One region of the Streptomyces sp. NBC_01428 genome, then DNA from elsewhere that is predicted to be linked to it. Evidence: riboswitches for the same ligand, from Rfam matches in the RefSeq annotation. Region 1 holds a riboswitch; the other holds the start of a gene.

What was found. A riboswitch is a leader RNA that binds a small molecule or an ion and turns the genes downstream of it on or off. The one in region 1 is predicted to bind glycine.
Region 2: it holds a riboswitch for glycine, as region 1 does, so the genes downstream of both, gcvT (glycine cleavage system aminomethyltransferase GcvT) here and gcvP (aminomethyl-transferring glycine dehydrogenase) in region 1, are expected to answer to the same signal.

The regions. Positions count from the first base shown of each region.
Region 1 covers NZ_CP109499.1:7,614,546-7,625,654, forward strand. The annotation lists gene OG406_RS33020 (FHA domain-containing protein) at 1-382, shown strand, start outside; gene ftsR (transcriptional regulator FtsR) at 425-1,177, shown strand; gene OG406_RS33030 (bifunctional nuclease family protein) at 1,263-1,736, shown strand; gene OG406_RS33035 (MerR family transcriptional regulator) at 1,954-2,622, shown strand; gene OG406_RS33040 (DNA polymerase IV) at 2,699-4,270, shown strand; gene OG406_RS33045 (PRC-barrel domain-containing protein) at 4,192-4,563, opposite strand; glycine riboswitch at 4,694-4,789, shown strand; gene gcvP (aminomethyl-transferring glycine dehydrogenase) at 4,967-7,852, shown strand; gene OG406_RS33055 (DUF5999 family protein) at 7,988-8,194, opposite strand; gene OG406_RS33060 (hypothetical protein) at 8,572-9,165, opposite strand; gene OG406_RS33065 (glutamate-cysteine ligase family protein) at 9,710-11,109, shown strand, end outside.
Region 2 covers NZ_CP109499.1:3,083,191-3,094,299, forward strand. The annotation lists gene OG406_RS13210 (ABC transporter ATP-binding protein) at 52-1,368, opposite strand; gene OG406_RS13215 (ABC transporter ATP-binding protein) at 1,365-2,462, opposite strand; gene OG406_RS13220 (ABC transporter permease) at 2,459-3,466, opposite strand; gene OG406_RS13225 (ABC transporter substrate-binding protein) at 3,536-5,287, opposite strand; gene OG406_RS13230 (ABC transporter permease) at 5,347-6,345, opposite strand; gene OG406_RS13235 (enhanced serine sensitivity protein SseB C-terminal domain-containing protein) at 6,822-7,622, opposite strand; gene OG406_RS13240 (enhanced serine sensitivity protein SseB) at 7,795-8,571, opposite strand; gene OG406_RS13245 (AAA family ATPase) at 8,637-9,305, opposite strand; glycine riboswitch at 9,480-9,576, shown strand; glycine riboswitch at 9,577-9,688, shown strand; gene gcvT (glycine cleavage system aminomethyltransferase GcvT) at 9,723-10,841, shown strand; gene gcvH (glycine cleavage system protein GcvH) at 10,996-11,109, shown strand, end outside.

The DNA.
Region 1 (11,109 bases):
CGCAGAGGTGACGGGCCAGACGCCCTCGCCGATGCTCTCCCCGGAGGCGCAGGCGGCGGTCGACGCGCTGCCGCTCGGCTCGGCGCTCCTGGTGGTGCGCCGCGGCCCGAACTCGGGCAGTCGCTTCCTGCTGGACAGCGACCTGACCACGGCCGGTCGTCATCCGCAGAGCGACATTTTCCTCGACGACGTGACCGTGTCGCGCCGCCATGTGGAATTCCGTCGCGTGGCGGACGGGTCGTTCACCGTCGCCGATGTCGGCAGCCTGAACGGGACGTACGTCAACCGGGAGCGGATCGACCAGGTCGCCCTGTCGAACGGTGACGAGGTGCAGATCGGCAAGTACCGGCTGGTGTTCTACGCGAGCCAGCGGGGCGTCTGACCCTCCCCCAACTCCGTCCGGGGGGACACCGAGGGAATGTCCATGCTTCAAACACCGAGCGGCGGTGCCGGCAGCGGCACCGCCGCGGACAGTGGTCTGATGAGCATCGGCGCGGTGCTGAGCCAGCTGCGCGACGAGTTTCCCGAAGTAACCATCTCCAAGATCAGATTTCTGGAGTCGGAGGGGCTCGTCGAGCCGCGGCGGACCCCTTCGGGGTATCGCAAGTTCAGTGCGAACGACGTCGAGCGCCTCGGTCACGTCCTGCGCATGCAGCGCGACCACTATCTCCCGCTCAAGGTGATCCGCGAGCACCTGGACGCCCTGGAGCGCGGTGAGCAGGTACGTCTGCCCGCGGTGGGACGCCAGCGCGACTCCGGTGACGGAGAACCCCTCGGAGGGCTCTATGGCGAGCCCGAGGGGCCGACGGCGGCCCGAGTGGGCCGTGCGGAGCTGCTGGCCGCCGCGGAGATCGGTGAGCAGGAACTCGAGGAGTGGGAGTCGTACGGCCTGATCGGCCCCCTTCCGGGCGGTGTGTACGACGCCGAGGCGGTGACCGTCGCCGCACTCGTCGTGGAGCTGGGCCGCTTCGGGATCGAACCGCGGCATCTCCGGGCGATGAAGGCGGCGGCGGAGCGCGACGCGGGCCTGGTGGACCAGGTGGTGGCCCCGCTGCGGCGCCACCGCAACCCGCAGACCCGGGCGCACGCGGAGGCCCGGGCGAAGGAGCTGGCGGGGCTCACGGTGAAGCTCCACGCGGCCCTCGTGCAGACCGCGCTGGGCGTGCGACTTCCCTGATCGGGGCACCGGCGCCGCCGGTGGATCGGCCACCCGTTCTGTGCCCGACTACCCAAACGTCCCGAGCACGGCCTAGGGTTGCTGTGTGAACGAGCTCGATGTCGTAGGTGTCCGGGTGGAAATGCCCTCCAACCAACCGATCGTGCTTCTGCGTGAAGTGGGAGGCGACCGCTACCTCCCCATCTGGATCGGACCGGGGGAGGCGACGGCGATCGCCTTCGCCCAGCAGGGCATGGCCCCCGCACGACCGCTGACCCACGACCTGTTCAAGGACGTGCTGGAGGCTGTCGGCCAGGAGCTCACCGAAGTACGGATCACGGACCTTCGTGAGGGTGTGTTCTACGCGGAGCTCGTCTTCGCCAGCGGGGTCGAGGTCAGCGCGCGTCCCTCGGACGCCATAGCGCTCGCCCTGCGCACCGGCACGCCGATCTACGGCAGTGACGGGGTGCTGGACGACGCGGGTATCGCCATCCCGGACGAGCAGGAGGACGAGGTGGAGAAGTTCCGCGAGTTCCTCGACCAGATCTCACCCGAGGACTTCGGCACCAACAGCCAGTGAGGCCGGCGGCGCGGGAGTCACTTCGGCGGCATTTGCCCCTGGCGAGTGTGGTGTGCCGCGGCCCGCGCCGAGCGCATTCGGCTAGCCTTTCCCCGCGGTAGGACACGGCAAACCACTCCTTGGGTGATTATCACTCGGCGTGCCGAGTGTGGCGATCGTTGACGAGCCCCTGGTGACTGCCTACCGTCGTGAAGGCAGGTCTAGGACGGAGGTCGGCGTGAGAAGCAGCGGCGACGGTACGGCTGGGGGTGCTCCCGGACGCGGTCTGGGAGAGAGCGGCCCGTACCCTCCCCCAAGCTCTCGGCTCGACTCGAGCAGGGGGCAGCATGGCGGCGCGGCCGATCACGTTCCGCGGCGGCCGGCGGCAGTGTCCGACGAGGGAGGGACAGTTCCCGAGGAGGTCGGCTACCGGGGACCCACGGCGTGTGCCGCCGCGGGCATCACCTACCGCCAACTGGACTACTGGGCGCGGACCGGTCTGGTCGAGCCCAGCGTGCGTCCGGCCTACGGGTCGGGGACACAGCGGCTCTACAGCTTCCGTGACGTGGTGGTTCTGAAGATCGTCAAGCGATTCCTGGACACCGGGGTGTCGCTGCAGAACATCCGCACCACGGTTCAGCACCTGAGGGAGCGCGGTTTCCAGGACCTGGAGCGCATGACGCTGATGAGCGACGGTGCGACGGTCTACGAGTGCACCTCCCCGGACGAGGTCCACGCCCTGCTGCAGGGCGGCCAGGGCGTCTTCGGCATCGCCGTGGGCGTGGTGTGGCGGGACGTCGAGAGCGCCCTGTCGCAGCTGCACGGGGAGCGGGTGGACACCGGGGAGACGCTCCTCGCCAACAATCCCGCCGACGAGCTGGCTCGCAGACGGAACCGGGCCGTGTGACCGAAGCGCGCTTCCGATGACCTGATGCCCCGGCGTTGCCGGGGCATTGTCAGTGGCGTAGGGCAGCATCGGACATGTGAGAACCGCGCCCACGATCCTGCATCTCGACATGGATGCCTTCTTCGCCTCGGCGGAGCAGGCGTCCAAGCCGAGTCTGCGCGGGAAGGCCGTCGTCGTGGGCGGCCTCGGGCCCCGCGGGGTCGTCTCCACCGCTTCGTACGAGGCCCGGGTCTTCGGGGTGAACTCGGCGATGCCGATGGCACAGGCGCGCCGCCGGGCGCCGAACGCCGCGTATCTGGTGCCGCGCTTCGCTCTCTACAAAGAGGTCAGCGAGCAGGTGATGGGCCTGCTGCGGGCCCTGTCGCCGCTGGTGGAGCCGCTGAGCCTGGACGAGGCGTTCGTGGACCTGGAAGCGGGCGGAACGGCGTGGGACGAGCGCTCGGCACGGCTGGCCGGGGTGAAGCTGCGGGCGGACATCAGAGCTGTCACGGGGCTCACGGGATCGGTGGGGCTCGCCGCCTCCAAGATGCTGGCCAAGATCGCCTCGGAGCAGGCGAAACCCGACGGTCTGGTGCTGATCGATCCGGGCACCGAGCGCGAGCTGCTGGGGCCGATGTCCGTGCGGACCCTGCCGGGCGTCGGACCGGCGACGGGGGACCACCTGCGGCGGGCCGGGATCACCACGGTCGAGGAGATCGCCGAGGCGGGCGAGGACGAGCTCGTACGGCTGCTGGGGAAGGCCCATGGGCACGCGCTGTTCGCGATGGCGCTGGCGCGCGACGACCGGCCCGTGGTGTCCGACCGGGAGACGAAGTCGGTGTCGGTGGAGGACACGTACGACGTGGACATCCACGACCGGGTCCGGGTGGGCCTCGAGGTGGCGCGGCTCGCGGACCGCTGTGTGCGGCGGCTGCGCGGGGCGGGCCTGTCGGGCCGGACCATCGTGCTGAAGGTGCGCCGGTACGACTTCTCGACGCTGACCCGGTCCGAGACGCTGCGCGGGCCCACGGACGACCCCGGGGTCGTCCAGGAGGCCGCCGCGCGGCTGCTGGAGGGTGTGGACACGACCGGGGGCGTGCGGCTGCTCGGGGTGGGTGTCTCCGGGCTCGCCGACTACACGCAGGAGGACCTGTTCGCACAGGCGCAGGCACAGGCGCACGCGGAGGCCGTTGCCGCGGCGGAGCCGTCGGCGCAGGAGTTCGCGGAGGCGGAGCCGGACGGTCCCGAGGGCGGGAAGGAGCCGGCCGCGGAGCGACGGTGGTCCGCGGGGCACGACGTCCGGCATGCCGAGTTCGGGCACGGGTGGGTGCAGGGGAGCGGTCTGGGGCGGGTCACGGTGCGGTTCGAGACGCCGTACTCGGAGCCGGGCCGGGTGCGGACCTTCCGGACGGACGATCCTCGGCTGGAGCCGGCGGATCCGCTTCCGCTGGTGGAGCGGAGACCGGAGGAGCCGGGGCGGACGCCCGCGGACGTGGAGCCGGGGGCGTCGGGAGCCGGGGTACCGGAGGCCGACCCGACGGCCCCTGTGGTCTCAAGCCCAGGGGGCCAGGTGCCCTCGGGCTCCGTGGATCAGGTGTCCTCGGATCCCGCGAGCCGGCCGAAGTCACGGTCCGGCGGCGGCGGAGGGGCCGCCACGTCGAGTCCGTAGTGGTGGTAGAGCTGCAGTTCCTGCTCGGGGGAGAGGTGCCGGCCGACGCCGAAGTCGGGGGCGTCCTTGATCAGGGCCCGGTCGAAGGGGATGCGCAAGGTCCCCTCGACGACCTCACTGGGCTCCAGGGGGACGAACGCGTCCCGGCTGAACAGGCCGGTGCGTATGGCCGCCCATTCCGGTACCCCGGTCGCGTCGTCGAGGTAGACCTCGTCGATGGTGCCGATCTTGGTGCCCTTGCGGTCGAACGCCTTGCGGCCGATCAGGTTGCGCGGATCGATGTCGGTCTGCACGGTCCCTCCACGTGGTCGCAAACTCATCCGTAAGCAGTACATCCGTAAGCACTACAAAAGAGCACTTTCGGGCGGGCGGCCACTCGAAGGCAGGTGTCTTGTCCCCGCTGGTAGGCTGGCCAACGGCTGCTGATCCCGTGCGGGAGAGTCCTCCAGACTTCACCGGAGGCGCCGAAGGAGCAAATCCTCCCCGGAATCTCTCAGGCTCACGTACCGCACGGACGAGGTCACTCTGGAAAGCAGGGCGGGTGCCGATGGCCTCCGCCCTCACCGACGGTGAAAGCCGGGACGTCAGCGGACGGACCGGTGAAGCTCTCAGGTTGAGATGACAGAGGGGGAGGCCGTCGGGGTACCCGTGCCGGGGTACCCCTCGAAGGTCGCGTCAGACCAGGAGGCCTCCGCAATGACCGCCCCTCGCATTCCGCTCTCCGAGCTCGAACAGGGAATCCCCTTCGAGCAGCGCCACATCGGGCCCGACTCCGAAGCCCGGGCCAAGATGCTCGCGCAGGTCGGATACGGCTCGCTCGACGAGCTGACGGCCGCCGCGGTGCCGGACGTGATCAAGAACGCCGAGGCCCTGAAGCTGCCGGCCGCGCGCACCGAGGCCGACGTGCTGGCCGAGCTGCGTTCGCTCGCGGACCGCAACCAGGTGCTCGGCTCGATGATCGGCCTCGGTTACTACGGCACGTTCACGCCGCCGGTGATCCTGCGCAACGTCATGGAGAACCCGGCCTGGTACACGGCGTACACGCCGTACCAGCCGGAGATCTCGCAGGGCCGGCTCGAGGCGCTGCTGAACTTCCAGACCGTCGTCGCCGAGCTGACCGGTCTGCCCACCTCGGGCGCCTCGCTGCTCGACGAGGGCACCGCCGCCGCCGAGGCGATGGCGCTGTCCCGCCGCATGGGCAAGAACAAGAAGGGCCTCTTCCTGGTCGACGCGGACGCGCTGCCGCAGACCATCGCGGTCATCCAGACCCGCGCCGAGCCGACCGGCGTCGAGGTCGTCGTCGCCGACCTCGCCGAGGGCATCCCGGCCGACCTGGCCGGGCGCGAGATCAACGGCGTGCTCGTCCAGTACCCGGGTGCCTCCGGTGCCGTACGTGACATCAAGCCGCTCATCGAGCAGGCGCACGCGCTGGGCGCGGTCGTCACCGTCGCCGCCGACCTGCTCGCCCTCACGCTGCTCACCTCGCCCGGCGAGCTCGACGCGGACATCGCCGTCGGCACGACGCAGCGCTTCGGTGTCCCGATGGGCTTCGGCGGACCGCACGCCGGCTACATGGCGGTACGCGAGAAGTTCGCCCGCAGCCTCCCCGGCCGCCTCGTCGGTGTGTCCGTGGACGCCGACGGGCACAAGGCGTACCGCCTCGCCCTCCAGACGCGTGAGCAGCACATCCGTCGCGAGAAGGCGACCAGCAACATCTGCACGGCCCAGGTGCTCCTCGCCGTGATGGCCGGCATGTACGCCGTGTACCACGGCCCCGACGGGCTGCGGACCATCGCGCGCCGCACGCACCGCTACGCCACGGTGCTCGCCGCCGGGCTCACCGCCGGCGGAGTCGAGGTCGTGCACGGCGCGTACTTCGACACGCTCACCGTGCGGGTCCCGGGCCGCGCCGCCGCCGTCGTGGAGCGCGCCCGCGACCTCGGCGTCAACGTCCACGGGGCGGACGCCGACCATGTGTCGATCTCCTGCGACGAGACGACCACGCGCGCGCAGCTCGCCGCCGTGTGGACCGCGTTCGGCGTCGAGGGCGATGTCGAGGCGCTGGACGCGAGCGCGCAGGACACGTTGCCAGCCGCGCTGCTGCGCACCGACGACTACCTCACGCACCCGGTGTTCCACCAGCACCGCTCCGAGACCGCGATGCTGCGCTACCTGCGGAAGCTCTCCGACCGCGACTACGCGCTCGACCGCGGCATGATCCCGCTGGGCTCCTGCACGATGAAGCTCAACGCGACCACGGAGATGGAGCCGGTCACCTGGCCCGAGTTCGGGCAGATGCACCCCTTCGCGCCCGCCGAGCAGGCCCAGGGCTACCTCACGCTCATCCACGAGCTGGAGGACCAGCTCGCCGAGGTCACCGGGTACGACAAGGTGTCGCTGCAGCCCAACGCCGGTTCGCAGGGCGAGCTGGCCGGTCTGCTGGCCGTCCGCGGCTACCACCGCGCCAACGGCGACGACCAGCGCACCATCTGTCTCATCCCGTCCTCCGCCCACGGCACCAACGCCGCGAGCGCCGTGATGGCCGGAATGAAGGTCGTCGTCGTGAAGACGGCCGACGACGGCGAAATCGACGTCGAGGACCTGCGCGCCAAGATCGAGCAGTACCGCGACGAGCTGTCGGTGCTGATGATCACCTACCCCTCGACGCACGGTGTGTTCGAGGAGCACGTCGCCGACATCTGCGCCCAGGTGCACGAGGCCGGCGGCCAGGTCTACGTCGACGGCGCCAACCTGAACGCCCTGGTGGGTCTCGCCAAGCCGGGCCACTTCGGCGGCGACGTCTCGCACCTCAACCTGCACAAGACGTTCTGCATCCCGCACGGCGGCGGCGGTCCCGGCGTCGGCCCGGTCGGCGTGCGCGCGCACCTGGCGCCGTACCTGCCGAACCACCCGCTGCAGCCCGAGGCCGGCCCCGAGACGGGCGTCGGTCCGATCTCCGCCGCGCCGTGGGGTTCCGCGGGCATCCTGCCCATCTCCTGGTCGTACGTCCGGCTGATGGGCGGCGAGGGTCTCAAGCGCGCCACACAGGTGGCCGTGCTGTCCGCGAACTACGTGGCCAAGCGCCTGGAGCCGCACTACCCGGTGCTGTACACCGGCCCCGGCGGACTGGTCGCGCACGAGTGCATCATCGACCTGCGCCCGCTGACCAAGGCGACCGGCGTCAGCGTGGACGACATCGCCAAGCGCCTGATCGACTACGGCTTCCACGCGCCGACGATGTCGTTCCCGGTGGCCGGCACTCTGATGATCGAGCCGACCGAGTCCGAGGACCTCGGCGAGCTGGACCGGTTCTGCGACGCGATGATCGCGATCCGCGCGGAGATCGAGAAGGTCGGCTCCGGCGAGTGGGCCGTCGACGACAACCCGCTGCGGGGGGCGCCGCACACGGCCGCCGCGCTCGGCGGTGACTGGGAGCACGCGTACAGCCGCGAGGAGGCCGTGTTCCCCGCCGGTGTCTCGGCAGCGGACAAGTACTGGCCGCCGGTCCGCCGGATCGACCAGGCCTACGGCGACCGGAACCTCGTCTGCTCCTGCCCGCCGCTGGACGCCTACGAGGACTGATCGGCACACCGAACGCGGGTGGTCACCCGCAGTGACCACCCGCGGAGATGCGTCGGGGCCGGTTCGGAGAGTACGTCTCCGGGCCGGCCCCTCGTCTGTCTGGGCGGCCCTGTCGGGGCCGCCCGGGTGTGCGGGTCAGGCAGCGGTCATTACCGCGGCGCCGCCCAGCGGGCGGTGCGGGGCGATGATCCGGCCGTCCGGCAGGAGCTCACCGGTGTCCTCGAAGAGGAGAACGCCGTTGCACAGCAGGCTCCATCCCTGTTCCGGGTGATGCGCCACGAGACGGGCGGACTCCCGGTCGGCGGACGCGGCTGACGGGCACGGTGGCTGGTGCTGGCACATGGGTGGGATCTTTCGCTGGGTCGAGAGGTCAGTGATGGATGTGGTGTCTGTCCCGCGGCTCGAAGTACTCATGGCCGCCCCCCGTTGGTGTGTGGTCTGGAACCCAGTGTTGCCCCACGGGCGTCGATCCGCAGGGATTTGACGGCACCGCTTCTCACAGGTTGATGACGCATCACCCGTGCGGACGGTTCATCCCAACTGCAGTACCTCTTCGGGTGGTTCGAGGTGACCGAATAGGGCTAGTCCGGTCGGGTCGGGAGGGCGTCCTCCCTCGTACGAGCGTTGTGGAGCCCCGATGAGCGGGCCGGTGGTCCGGGGTCGTGACAGCGCTGTGCCCCGCGGCCGGCCGTCGGCCGCGGGGCACGGTGGTCGTCGGGTCAGGCGGGTGAGCCGAGCAGCGGTCCGGGAGTGACGGGGGTGACCCGGTGGGTGAGCACCGGGAGGAGTTCGGCGACGCGGTGCGGGCGGTGCGCGGCGATGCCGGGAGGGGCGGGGGCCAGGGGGACGAGGAGGTCGGTGGCGGCCGGATGGCCGTCGGCGCCGTCGGCCGTGATGTCGCCGTGCAGCCAGAGGGTCAGCATGTACAGCTCGGGTACGGACAACAGACGTGCCTGGTAGGGCTGGTGCATGGCTTCGGCCTGTCGCAGGGCGTGTTCCGTGGCGGCGATGTAAGGCCCCTCGAAGAAGCGCGAGAAGGCCCAGCCGTCCGGCGTCAGCATGGTGTCGGCGGCTGCCACCGCGCGGTCCCCGCTGCGGAGCAGGAACCGCCACCCCGCGAGCCGGGTGGTGGACGCGCCCGCGGGCGTGATGCGGTCCAGGACATGGACGGGCAGCGGGAGTTCGGGCGTGATCGGTCCCTGCGCCAGGCGCAGGGAGGGCGTTCGGGCTTCGCGGACGGCGGTGGGAGAACCGAGTGCCGTGAGGACGGTGCGCAGGGCGGGCGCGGGAGCCGGAGGTACGTGCAGCGGCATGGTGGGTCGCCTCTCGTTCGACAGGCACAGTGGCGCGAGGGAGGGGGCGGACGGCGCTGTCAGCTCTCGGGTCAGAGGGGCGTGGGGTCTGGATCCGCCGGCAGGAATGCCGCCTGTCGTCGTCACCGTGACGACAGGACCTAGGACCGCGAGCGCAAACTCTCTGCCTCGGTAGCGGAGTTTATACGACACGTGTTCATACAGTGTTTCGGCTAGTCGTCCCGAATATGAAGAACAAGGCACTATTCGGTCGCGAAAACGCGCGCTTCATCCCGGTTCTGCGTGGCCGCATGGCGGTGACCTCGGAATATTTCACCGGAGCGGTCGGCCGATACTCGTCGGCGTTTTTCACGAGATCTTGGCGCCGGTAAACTTGCTTATTGCCGCATGCCTCGTGAATGTGCCCGGGGAATCGGACCCCAGCGTAGCGGCCGAAGGGCGCGCGCGGGACGTTATGGATCGCGTTGCCGGGGCATCATCCTCCGTACCCGGGACACCAAGGCCGCCGGATCGTCGGCCTGCCCAGTCGAGGAAGGACATCGCGATGGGGGAGAAGGTCGTTGCAGGGCCGTTCGACCTGAGCGACCGACAGCGCCACCGCGACAAGCTCCGGCAGTGTCTGACGGTGCTGGAGAGGCTGCTGGAGGAGAAGAGGTTCGACCGGCCGAAGAACCTGATGGGCCTGGAGATCGAATTGAATCTCGCGGGGCCCGACGGCATGCCGCGCATGATGAATGCCGAAGTACTGGAGCGGATTGCGAGCAAGGATTTCCAGACAGAACTCGCCATGTTCAACCTGGAAGTCAACATAGCCCCACACCGCTTGGACGGCCGGGTATTCGACCGGCTCGCCGAGGAGTTGCGCACCTCGCTCGCGTACGCCCATCGAAAGGCGAGCGAGGTCGACGCGGGAATCGTGATGATCGGCATCCTGCCGACGCTCGGACAGGACGACCTGGTCTCCGCGAACCTGTCGGACGTCGACCGGTACGCGCTGCTCAACGACCAGATCGTCGCGGCGCGCGGCGAGGACTTCGTGCTCGACATCGACGGGGTGGAACGCCTCGTGTGCCGCTCGGGATCCATCGCGCCCGAAGCCGCCTGCACCTCCGTGCAGTTGCACCTCCAGGTCACCCCGGGCCGCTTCGCGGACGTGTGGAACGCGGCACAGGTCGTCGCCGCCCCGCAGGTCGCCGTCGGCGCCAACTCGCCCTTCCTGTTCGGTCACGAGCTGTGGCGTGAGTCGCGGCCCCCGCTCTTCCAGCAGTCCACCGACACCCGTCCGCCCGAACTGATGGAGCAGGGGGTCCGGCCCCGGACGTGGTTCGGTGAACGCTGGGTCACCTCCGCGTACGACCTCTTCGAGGAGAACCTGCGGTTCTTCCCGCCGCTGCTGCCCATCTGCGACGACGAGGACCCGCTGGAGGTGCTCAACGCCGGCGGCGTGCCGAAGCTCGCCGAACTCGTGCTGCACAACGGCACGGTGTACCGGTGGAACCGGCCCGTGTACGACATCGCCGACGGCGTTCCGCATCTGCGGGTCGAGAACCGGGTGCTGCCCGCCGGTCCGACCGTCACCGACGTCGTCGCCAACGCCGCGTTCTACTACGGGCTGGTGCGCGCGCTGGCCGAGGAGTCCCGGCCGGTGTGGACGCGGCTTCCCTTCGAGGCCGCCGCCGCCAACTTCGACGCGGCCTGCAAGCACGGCATCGAGGCGCGCCTGGAGTGGCCGCGGCGCGGACGCCACAGCGGCACCACCCAGGTGGACGCCGCGCACCTGATCCGCGACGAGCTGCTCCCGCTGGCAGCCGCCGGCCTGGACGCGTGGGGCATCGAACCCGCCGACCGGGACCTGTACCTGGGCGTGATCGAGGACCGTTGCAGGCTGCGTACGAACGGCGCGACCTGGCAGGCCGCCACCTTCCACCGGGCACTGGAGAAGGG
Region 2 (11,109 bases), 4.5 Mb from region 1:
TTGCCAAGTCGTCACGGGCTGGGGGCCCGTGACTCCTGACAGCCGAGGACGCTACTTCTTGTCGTCCTCCGCCGCGTCGGCCGGCTCGGACACCGCAGCCGCCTCGGGCGCCTCGGTGACCGTGTCGTCCTGCGCGGGCTTCACGGACCTCGCGGCGGGGACCGCCACGGGCTCGGGCTCCGCCACGGCGACGGGCGCCGCGGCCTGCTCCCCGAGCACCGCCTCGCCCACGAGCTCGACAGCCTCCCGCGCCGCCGACAGCAGCACGGTGTCCTGGGGAGCCTGGTCCTCGAAGTTCTCCGGGTGGTGGCAGGCGACCTGCTGACCGGGCCTCAGCTCGATGAGCGGCGGCTCGGTCGTCTTGCAGATCTCCGTGGCCTTCCAGCACCGCGTGTGGAAGCGGCAGCCGCTCGGCGGCGAGATCGGCGAGGGAACGTCGCCCTTGAGCAGGATCCGCTCGCTCTTGGCGCCCCGGCGCTTGGGGTCCGGCACCGGCACGGCCGACATCAGGGCCTTGGTGTACGGGTGCATCGGCGCCTCGTACAGCGAGGTGCGGTCGGCGAGTTCGACGATCTTGCCGAGGTACATCACCGCGATGCGGTCCGAGACATGCCGGACGACGGAGAGGTCGTGCGCGATGATCACGTACGTGAGACCGAGCTCGGACTGGAGGTCGTCCATCAGGTTCACGACCTGCGCCTGGATCGACACGTCGAGGGCCGAGACCGGCTCGTCCGCCACGACCAGCTTCGGCTTCAGCGCGAGCGCGCGGGCGATGCCGATGCGCTGACGCTGGCCGCCGGAGAACTCGTGCGGGTAGCGGTTGTAGTGCTCGGGGCTCAGACCCACCAGCTCCAGGAGCCGCTGGACCTCCCGCTTCACACCGCCCTCGGGCGTGACGCTCTGCAGCCGGAAGGGCGCCGAGACGATCGAGCCGATGGTGTGACGGGGGTTCAGCGACCCGTACGGGTCCTGGAAGATCATCTGGATGTCGCGGCGCAGCGGACGCATCCCCGAGGCCTTGAGCCGGGTGATGTCCTGGCCCTCGAACTCGATGCTGCCGCCGGTCGGGTCCTGGAGGCGGGTGATGACCCGGCCCATGGTCGACTTGCCGCAGCCGGACTCGCCGACGACGCCGAGCGTCTCGCCCTTGCGGACCTCGAAGTCGATGCCGTCGACCGCCTTGACCGCGGCGACCTGGCGCTGAAGAACACCCTTACGGATGGGGAAGTGCTTCTTCAGGCCCTGGACCCGCAGCAGGACCTCGCGGTCGTCCAGCGACTTCGCGGAGGCCGCGCGGTCGTCGGACGCCGCTGCCTGCTGCGGGATCACCGCGTCGGCGGCGTCCGTCTTCTTCGTCTCACTCACAGCTTCGGCGCAATCTCTTCGGTCCAGATCCGCGTGCGGTCCTCCTGCGAGAGGTGGCAGGCGGTGTAGTGGCCGCTGCCGATCAGCTGCAGTTCGGGGCGCACGGTACGGGTGACATCGCCCTTGGGCAGGTCCGCGTACGGGCAGCGCGGGTGGAAGGCGCAGCCCGACGGGACGTTGATGAGGCTCGGCGGCTGGCCCTTGACCGGGATGAGCCGGTCGGAGGTCTCGCGGTCGATCCGCGGCATCGAGCCGAGCAGACCCCAGGTGTAGGGGTGCTGCGGCTGCTCGAAGATCCGCTCGACGGTGCCGCGCTCCACGCAGCGGCCGCCGTACATCACCAGCACCTCGTCGGCGATCTCGGCGACCACGCCGAGGTCGTGGGTGATGAGGACGACCGCGGAGCCGAACTCCTTCTGCAGATCGCGGATGAGGTCGAGGATCTGCGCCTGGACGGTGACGTCGAGGGCGGTCGTCGGCTCGTCCGCTATGAGCAGCTCGGGGTTGTTGACGAGCGCCATGGCGATCATCGCGCGCTGCCGCATACCGCCGGAGAACTCGTGCGGGTAGCTGTCGGCGCGCTTGGCCGGCTCGGGGATGCCCACACGGTCGAGCATCTCGATCGCCCGCCGGCGGGCGGTCTTCTTGTCGACCTTGTGGTGGACGCGGTACGCCTCCACGATCTGGTTGCCGATCGTGTAGTACGGGTGCATCGCGGACAGCGGGTCCTGGAAGATCATCGCCATCTCGCGGCCGCGGAGCTTGCGCACCTCGTCCGGGTCGGCGTTGACCAGTTCCTTGCCGTCCAGCCAGATCTCGCCGGACATCTGGACGTTCTTGCCGCGTGCGCCGAGCCGGTGCAGGCCCATGATCGCCAGCGAGGTGACGGACTTGCCGGAGCCGGACTCGCCCACGATGGAGAGGGTCTTGCCCTTCTCCACCGAGAAGGTCAGGCCGTCGACGGACTTGACCAGACCGTCGTCGGTCGGGAAGTGCACCTTGAGGTCGCGCACTTCGAGGAAGGAGCGCGGGGCGTTCGAGGGGGAGGAGACGGGCTCGCCGACCGCGGCGCCGGTCTTGGACAGTTCGGTCACGAGAGCCTCACCCGCGGGTCGGCGGCTGCGTACAGCAGGTCCACCAGGAGATTTGCGATGACGACGAAGAAGGCGGCGAGGAGCGTAACGCCGAGGATCTTCGGCAGGTCGTTGTCGGTGATGCCCTGCACCGCGTACTGCCCGACACCGTGCAGGGAGAACACGGTCTCGGTGATCACGGCACCGCCGAGCAGCAGACCGAGGTCCATGCCGAAGACGGTGATGATCGGGGTGAGGGCGGCGCGCAGTCCGTGCCGGACCACGACCCTGCCCTCGCGCAGGCCCTTGGCACGGGCCGTGCGGATGAAGTCCTCGTTCATCGTCTCCAGCATGCCCGAGCGGGTGAGCCGGGCGTAGATGGCGGAGTACAGCAGAGCGAGTGAACACCACGCCGGGAAGAGGGTGTTGGCCCACTGCGCCGGGTTCTCGGTGAGCGGCACGTACGTGGTGCCGAAGATCGGCCACTGGTAGGCGAAGAGCAGCAGCGCCAGGTTGCCCGTGAAGAACATGGGCAGCGAGACACCGGCGAGCGCGACGCCCATGAAGGTGCGGTCGAAGATCGAGCGGGGCTTCAGCGCGGAGACCACGCCGATGGCCACACCGGACACCAGCCACAGCACCGCGGCGCCGCCGGCGAGGGAAAGCGTGATCGGAAGGCGGGAGGTCAGCTCCGGCCAGACCGCCTGGTGGGTCTTGAAGGAGTACCCGAAGCACGGCGCGCTGCAGTGTGCCGTGGTGGGGCCGAGGTCATAGGTAGCGCCGCTGACGATCCCCTTGATGAAGTGCCAGTACTGGACGTAGACGGGCTGGTCCAGACCGAGGTTGTGCTTGACCGCGAGAATGTCGGCCTTCGACGGGCTCTTCCCGATGTACTGCTGAGCCAGCTGGTCGGGGGTCTGACCGGCCAGTCTGGGGAGCAGGAAGAAGATGGCGAAGGTGACCGCGGAGACGACCAGGAGCAGGATCGCTGCCGCTGCCGTCCGACGGAGGATGTACGAGATCACGGGGATCGGCGCTGGTGCCCGCGGGCTGAGCCCGCGGGCACCAATGCCTTCACCTGCCTTCCGGGGCTACTACTTCTTCGTGGTGCCGATGTTGAGGTAGTCGTACTGGCCGCTGAAGGCAGCCGTGGAGACCAGGTTCGTGGCGTACTTCGGGCGGGCCAGGAGCACCTTGAAGTACGTCAGCGGGACGAGGACGGCGTCGTCCATGGTCTTCTTGTCGATCTCGGTGTAGATGCCGTTGCGCGCGGCGTCGTCCTGCGTGCCGATGGCCTTCTCGAGCAGCGCGTTGACGTCCTTGTTGTCGTACTGCGACAGGTTGGTGTTACCCGAGGCGCCGATCGCGCTGCCGTTCAGGATCTGCTGCTGGAAGCCGTAGCCGGAGGGCCAGTCGGCACCCCACTGCATCATGATCAGACCGATGTTGTTCTTCTCGGTGAACTTCGGGACACCCGCGTAGTCGGTGAAGTACTTGCCCGACGGGTACTGCTTCAGGCTGGCGTTGATGCCGACCTTCTTCAGCGAGTTGATGATCGCGGTGGCCGCGTCGATCTCCTGCGGGCGGTCGCTGCGCGCGGAGATGTTCGTGTTGATCGACGTCTTGCCACAGGCCTTGAGCTGGTCCTTGGCCTTGGCCGCGTCACCCTTGCTGCCCGCGGACGCGTAGACGTCCGACTTGCTGTAGCCCGGGATGTCCGGCGGAAGGACCGTGGAGGCGATGTCGCCACGGACCGGGCCGCCCTCGGCGGTCTGCACCGAGACCTTGTCGATCGCGAACTGCACGGCCTTGCGGCACTCGACCTTGTCGAACGGCTTCACCTTGGTGTTGATCGCCATGTAGACGAGTCGGCCACCGTAGGTGTTGTCCGTGCCGGCCTTCTTGTCGGCCGAGCTGAGCAGCTGCGCCTGGGTCGCGGCCTGGACGCCACCGCCACCGAGGTCGATCGCGTCGCCCGCGAGGACGTCCTTGTCGATCGTCTCGGCGTTGACCTTCAGGTTGACGACGATCTTCTCGGGGTACTGCTTGCGCAGCGGGTCGGTCTTCGCGTCCCAGTTGTCGTTGCGCACGAGGACGGCCTGCTTGCCGTCCGAGTAGCTCTGGAACTTGTACGAGCCCGAGGACACGATGTTCTTGACGTAGTCGACGCCGTTGTCCTTCGCCTGCGGGACCGGAGCGGTCTGCGGCGAGGCCACCAGGTAGTCGAACTCCTGGAACGCGGTCTTCAGGTGGAAGACGACGGTGGTGTCGTCCGGGGTCTCGATGGAGGAGAGGCCCTTGCCGCTCTTGTCCTTGTAGGGACCCTTGTACTTGTCGCCGCCCACGAGGAACTGCTGGAAGTAGTTCGGGCCGAGGGAGAGGACGTCACGCGCGAAGTTCGAGCGCTCGACGGCGTACTTCACGTCCTTGGACGTGATGGCGGTGCCGTCCTGGTACTTCAGGCCCGAACGCAGCTTGTACGTCCAGGTCTTGCCGCCGTCGCTCGGGACACCCTTGCTCGCGGCGAGGTCGGGGACAAGGGTGTTGCCCTTCTCGCCGGCGCCGGGCTGGAACGTCATCAGCGGGCGGGCGTACAGACGCGAGAGGTTGTACATGTACGCGTAGTACGTGTTGCCCGGGTCGAAGGAGTCCGGCACGTCGGAGTACTCGTACGTGACCGTGCCCCCCTTCTGGGTGGAGGCGTTGACGACGTCCGTGGTCGCTGCGTTGGCCCCAGCTGACTTCGTGTTGTCGGTGTTCTTGTTGTCATCGGCCTTGCTGCAGCCTGCAACGAGCAGACTCGCGGAGCCGATGGCCGCAATTGCGGCCAGCGCTGACCTTCGCATGATGGGCGGGTTCCCCTCCATTGTCGGAAACTTGTGGATCTCTCGGTGCGCGTCAGGCATCAGCGACTGCGCGGGTCGAGAGCGTCGCGGAGACCGTCGCCCAGCAGGTTGAAGGCGAGGACGGTCACGAAGATGGCGAGGCCGGGCACGATCATGAACTGCGGGTCGACCTCGTAATAGGTGACCGCTTCACGGAGCATGCCGCCCCAGGACGCCTGCGGGGGCTGGATGCCGACCCCGAGGAAGCTCAGGGACGCCTCGAAGAGGATGTTGGTCGGGATGAGCAGCGTCGAGTAGACGATGATCGGGCCGACCAGGTTGGGCAGCAGTTCCCGGAACAGGATGTACGGGCCCCTGGCCCCCATGCCCCGGGAGGCGTCCACGAACTCCCGCTCACGCAGGGCGAGCGTCTGGCCTCGGACGATACGGCCCAGGTAGGGCCAGTTGAAGAAGCCGATCACGAAGATCAGCACGCTCAGGTGGAGCGGGAGCCCTTCGAGGCCGAACGCGCCGCCCTGCAGGGTGGCGGAGATGGCGATCGCGAAGAGCAGGAGGGGGAAGGCGAGGAACGTGTCCATCAGGCGGCTGATGACCGCGTCGACGCGCCCGCCGTAGTAGCCCGCGACGACGCCGAGGATCGCGCCGATCACGTTCGACAGGATGGTGGCGCCGAAGGCGACCACCAGGGAGACCCAGGAGCCCTCGAGGACACGGGTGGCGATGTCGCGCCCGAACTTCGGGTCGACGCCGAGCGGGTGATCCCAGCTCATTCCGCCGAACCCGCCCTTGGGCAGCGAGGTGTTGGGGTCGATCAGGTCCTGGTGGAAGGCGTTCGGGTCCAGCCCGAACATCGCCTGGACGGGCCGGGCGAGCACGGCCAGCAGGATGAGCAGCACGACGATGACACCGCCGGCGACCGCCACTCTGTCGCGCTTGAAGCGCGTCCAGGCGATCTGTCCCAGGGAACGACCCTCGATCTGCCCCTTGTCGACTCCGGCGAGCACAGCCTCTGGCTGAACTTCCGTCGCCGCCCCGGTGGTCTCGATCGGTGCGGTCACAGTGACCCGACCCTTCTCGCCGGTGGTGACCGGCCTACGCCTGCCGCTGTCTGCGGCTTGGTTCACTTGCTCGCCGGGAAGCCGGCCGCAGATGATGCGGCCCGATGACCCGGCTGATCGTTCGACTTGCACTCGCTCACGGAATCGATGACCCCGTGTCTGATGGGCGAGTCTTCAGTGCCGCCACGATCACGTGCCAGGTCTCATGGAGAAAGTATGCGCAACCGTGATGCTTGTAGGGGGATTCCGTTATCCGAACAGTGGGTAACGCGAGCCGGACGAGGGGCAGTTGGGCGTGAAGGGTCCACGCTGATCCTTTTGGCCTCAAACGGTCCCGAACCGGGACAACCACCCCATGCGCCTGCTCCCCCGCAGGTCAGCACCATCGTGCGTACGGCAATGGAAGGCCGTGCGCGAGGTCATGATGCCAGCAGCACTCGCACGATCGTACGACCGGTCCGCGATGCGGGACGGCCTCAGTAGCCGCCGCGGGCCGGCGGATAGCCGTAGCCGCCCGCCACCGGGGCCTGCGCGGGCGCCGCGTGGGCCTCGCGGTCGTAGAACGGCCGGGCGTTGGCGCGCAGCCACATCGCGACCGGGTCGAACGCGTCGGACATCGCGACCGTCGAGACGGGCAGCCCCTCCGGGACGGCCCCGATCGACTGCTGCATCATCGCCCGCACCGAGTCGACGGCGGGCGGCGAGGTGTCGTACACGTCGAGGCCGATGGCGAGGTACGGCGCCCCGAGCGCGGGCTGGACCCAGGCCCGGCGCAACGAACGCACGGCCGGGGTGAGATGCGCGTTCTGGGTGATCAGGGCGTAGAACTGCGGGATCTCGATGCCGGGTTCGGAGAGCCGGAGCGGGCCCGCGGGCTGGCGTTCCAGGCCGGTGGCGATCCGGCGCAGATCGAGCCAGGGGATGCCGAGGCCGCCACCGGGAGCGTGCGGATTCAGCCAGAGACCGAAGTGGTCGGGGTAGAGGGTGCGGGCCACGTCCAGGCTGTCGACGACCTCGTACGAGCGGTTCCAGCCGCTGGCCGACAGCTCCTGGGCGGAGGTGACACAGGGCGCGTAACCGAAGCCGTCCACCTGCATGTTGCCGTACTGGGCGTCCGGGGAGCCGGACTGGCCGTGCCAGAGGAGCATCCACACCTGGCCGGACGAGGGGGTCGCGAGCGCGCGAAGGAGCGCCTCGTAGGCGTCGTAACGCCCGGGCGTCACCTGGCGCAGCATGTGCTCGACCTGCCCGGCCGCGGCCGTGCCCGACGCGCTCACCCTTCAACCGCCCCTTCGCGAACAAATCACGACGAACTCATCCAATACGCCTCAGGCGTCGGTGAGAACGTGCGTCAACACCTCGACCGGGCCATGAAACCAGCTTATGCGGCGAACGTCCTCCGCCGGGGGACGCCGTCGCGTGCTCCTTTCCGTCACGACGGACGGCCGTTCAGTGACCTGCCTGGTAGAAGGGCCGGACCTGGGCGCGCATCCAGTCGCCCACCGGGTCCTGGGTCACGTCGAGGAGGACCAGGTTCACCGGGATGTTCATCGGGACGCGGCCGAGGGCCCGGCCGAGGGCGTCGAGGGGGAGGGTGCGGGCCTCGCCCTCCCACAGGGAGAGTTCGACGCCGATGAACATGACCGGGGCGTCGCCCTCGATGCTGGCCAGGCAGCGGCGGGCGCTCAGCACGACGCCGGTGCCGGCGAACTCGGCGGAGGCCGCGGCGAGGAAGTCCACCGGGTCCTCCTGCCAGTCCGGTTCGAAGAGCCGCACCCGGCCGCCGCTCGCCGGTCCGTCCAGCGGGGTCCGCCCGGCCCGGCAGAGTTCGGCGACGGCGATCGGCGGCAGGGGCACGCCGACCACGCCGTCCGGGTTCACCGCGATGCCGACCTGCGGCGGGAGTCCGCGGGCGAACTCCGCGGCGGGCGCGATGGTGAACGACATGTGGCCGCCGGTGACCTGCCGGAACTGCTCCTCCGAGCTGAAGACGGGCACGTACACCTGGCCTTCGAGCTCCATCGTGGGCAGATCGAGCGGGCCGCTGTCGGGGCCGCCGCCGCTGGGCAGCGGCACCCAGACGAAGCTGCGGCCGAGCACCTCGACGATGCGGGCGCCCGCCGAGGCGGCTCCGCCCATGCCGAGGGCGGCGGACAGCACCTCCTCCAGCTCGTTGCCGGGCCAGCCGCCGTGCGGATGGGGGTGTGCCTGTGCCGGGAAGTCCATCTGTCTCTACCGCCTGCTTCGAACCACTGTTCCGGCTGGAAAGGTTAATGGGACGACACGGCCGGTCAGTGGCCGAAGTCGATCCTGCGCAGCACGTCGGCCGCCTCCCGGTCGATGAGGACCGCGGAACCGCAGCCCTCGGGAACGTCACCGCGCTCCACGGAGCGCAGCAGCCGGGCGACCGCGCCGCGGTGGCGGGCGAACGCGTAGCGCGAGACGCCCCGGCCGCGCTCGCGCTGGCCGTCCAGCGCGGTGTCCGGCGTGACGTCGAGCAGCAGCAGGTGCAGCGCGCCTCCCCGGCGGCGCGCCGCGCGGCCGAGCCAGCGGCGCACCCAGGCCTGGGTGCCGCAGTCGTGCACGACGACTCCGCCGTCGCCGCGCAGCGCCCGGCGCAGGCCGGCGTAGTGCGCGAGGCGGACCAGGGGGCGGTAGACCGCGTACGGCAGCAGGCGGGCCATCCGGCCGTCCCAACGGTCGCGGGTGTCCTGCGAGTCGACGCGCGTGCCCTCGACCGCCCGCCGCATCAGGGTCGACTTGCCGCTGCCGGGCAGTCCGGTGACCACGACGAGGTCGCGGGTGCCGAAGCGCAGACCGTGCGGGCTGTGCCCGGCACGGTCCCTCAGGTCTCGGACGACGGCCGCCGGGAGCGGGCCGCACGCCTCCCGGGCCGGTGCGCCGGTCTGCTCGGGCAGCGCGAGACCCGAGGTCGTCGCGTACACCGTGGTCCTGTTCACCGTGGCCGTCCTCCCCTTGGATGTGGAGTCCCATCCCCGTCGAGTGTAAAGAGAAGGTAATGCGCGGCGCTTCCCGTTTCGGTGCGCGGACTGCCACAGCACGGTTACAGATGCGGACTGCCCTGATCGGACGGGGCGTGCAATGATGGCCGCGCCAACTGCATACCGGCCGCTTGAATCCGCGCGGGAGAGTCCTGGGTACGTGTACCCGGGCGCCGAAGGAGCAAGTCCCTCCCTTGAATCTCTCAGGCCCCGTTACCGCGCGGGCGAGGCACATCTGAAAAGCGGGCCGCTCTCCGTGGCTCCACCCAAGGTGCAAATCAGGACCACCGTTTCGCGGGGTCGTGATGAACCTCTCAGGTTCCGATGACAGATGGGGAGGAACGACCTCGCCGTCATGCCTTGGGAGCCCCACCGATGAGCAGCACCACCCCCCGCCTCACCGCGCTCGACGCCCTGCACCGCTCGCTGGGCGCGACGATGACCGACTTCGCCGGCTGGGACATGCCGCTGCGCTACGGCTCGGAGCGCGACGAGCACCTCGCCGTCCGCACGAAGGCCGGCCTCTTCGACCTCTCGCACATGGGCGAGATCACCGTCACCGGCCCGCAGGCCGCCGAGCTCCTCGCCTTCGCGCTGGTCGGCAACATCGCCACCGTGGGCGTCGGCCGTGCCCGCTACACGATGATCTGCCAGGAGGACGGCGGCATCCTGGACGACCTGATCGTCTACCGGCTCGCCGAGCACGAGTTCATGGTCGTAGCGAACGCCTCCAACGCCCAGGTGGTGCTGGACGCGCTGACCGCACGCGCCGCCGGTTTCGACGCGGTGGTGCGCGACGACCGTGACGCGTACGCCCTGATCGCCGTGCAGGGACCCGAGTCCCCCGGCATCCTCGCGTCGCTCACCGACGCGGACCTGGACGGCCTGAAGTACTACGCGGGGCTGCCGGGCACCGTCGCCGGTGTGCCGGCGCTGATCGCCCGCACCGGCTACACGGGCGAGGACGGTTTCGAACTGTTCGTCGCGCCCTCCGACGCCGAGAAGGTGTGGCAGGCGCTGACCGACGCGGGCACCCCCGTCGGGCTGATCCCGTGCGGCCTGTCCTGCCGCGACACGCTGCGCCTGGAGGCGGGCATGCCGCTGTACGGGCACGAGCTGACGACCTCGCTGACCCCCTTCGACGCCGGCCTCGGACGGGTCGTGAAGTTCGAGAAGGAGGGCGACTTCGTGGGACGCGCCGCGCTCCAGGAGGCCGCCGAGGGCGCCGAGCAGAACCCGCCGCGGGTCCTGGTCGGCCTCGTCGCCGAGGGGCGTCGCGTGCCGCGCGCCGGGTACCCGGTGGTCTCCGGCGGCCAGGTCGTCGGAGAGATCACCTCGGGCGCCCCGTCGCCCACGCTGGGCAAGCCGATCGCGATGGCGTACGTCGACGCCGCGCACGCCGCGCCGGGCACCACCGGTGTCGGTGTGGACATCCGGGGCACCCACGAGCCCTACGAGGTCGTGGCGCTGCCCTTCTACAAGCGCCGGAAGTGACACTGGTCCGCACCGGCAGGCCGTGACACCGGCCCGCACGGACCACGGGCGTCGCGGCTCTCCGCGGCGCCGGACGGCACCCCCGGACGGGCTCGTCCGGGTGACGGACTCCCCCTTTCATCAGCACTCCCCCGCGTACAGGAGAATTCAGGCCATGAGCAACCCCCAGCAGCTCCGCTACAGCAAGGAGCACGAGTGGCTGTCCGTCGCCGAGGACGGCGTCGCGACCGTGGGCATCACCGAGTTCGCGGCCAACGCGCTCGGCGAT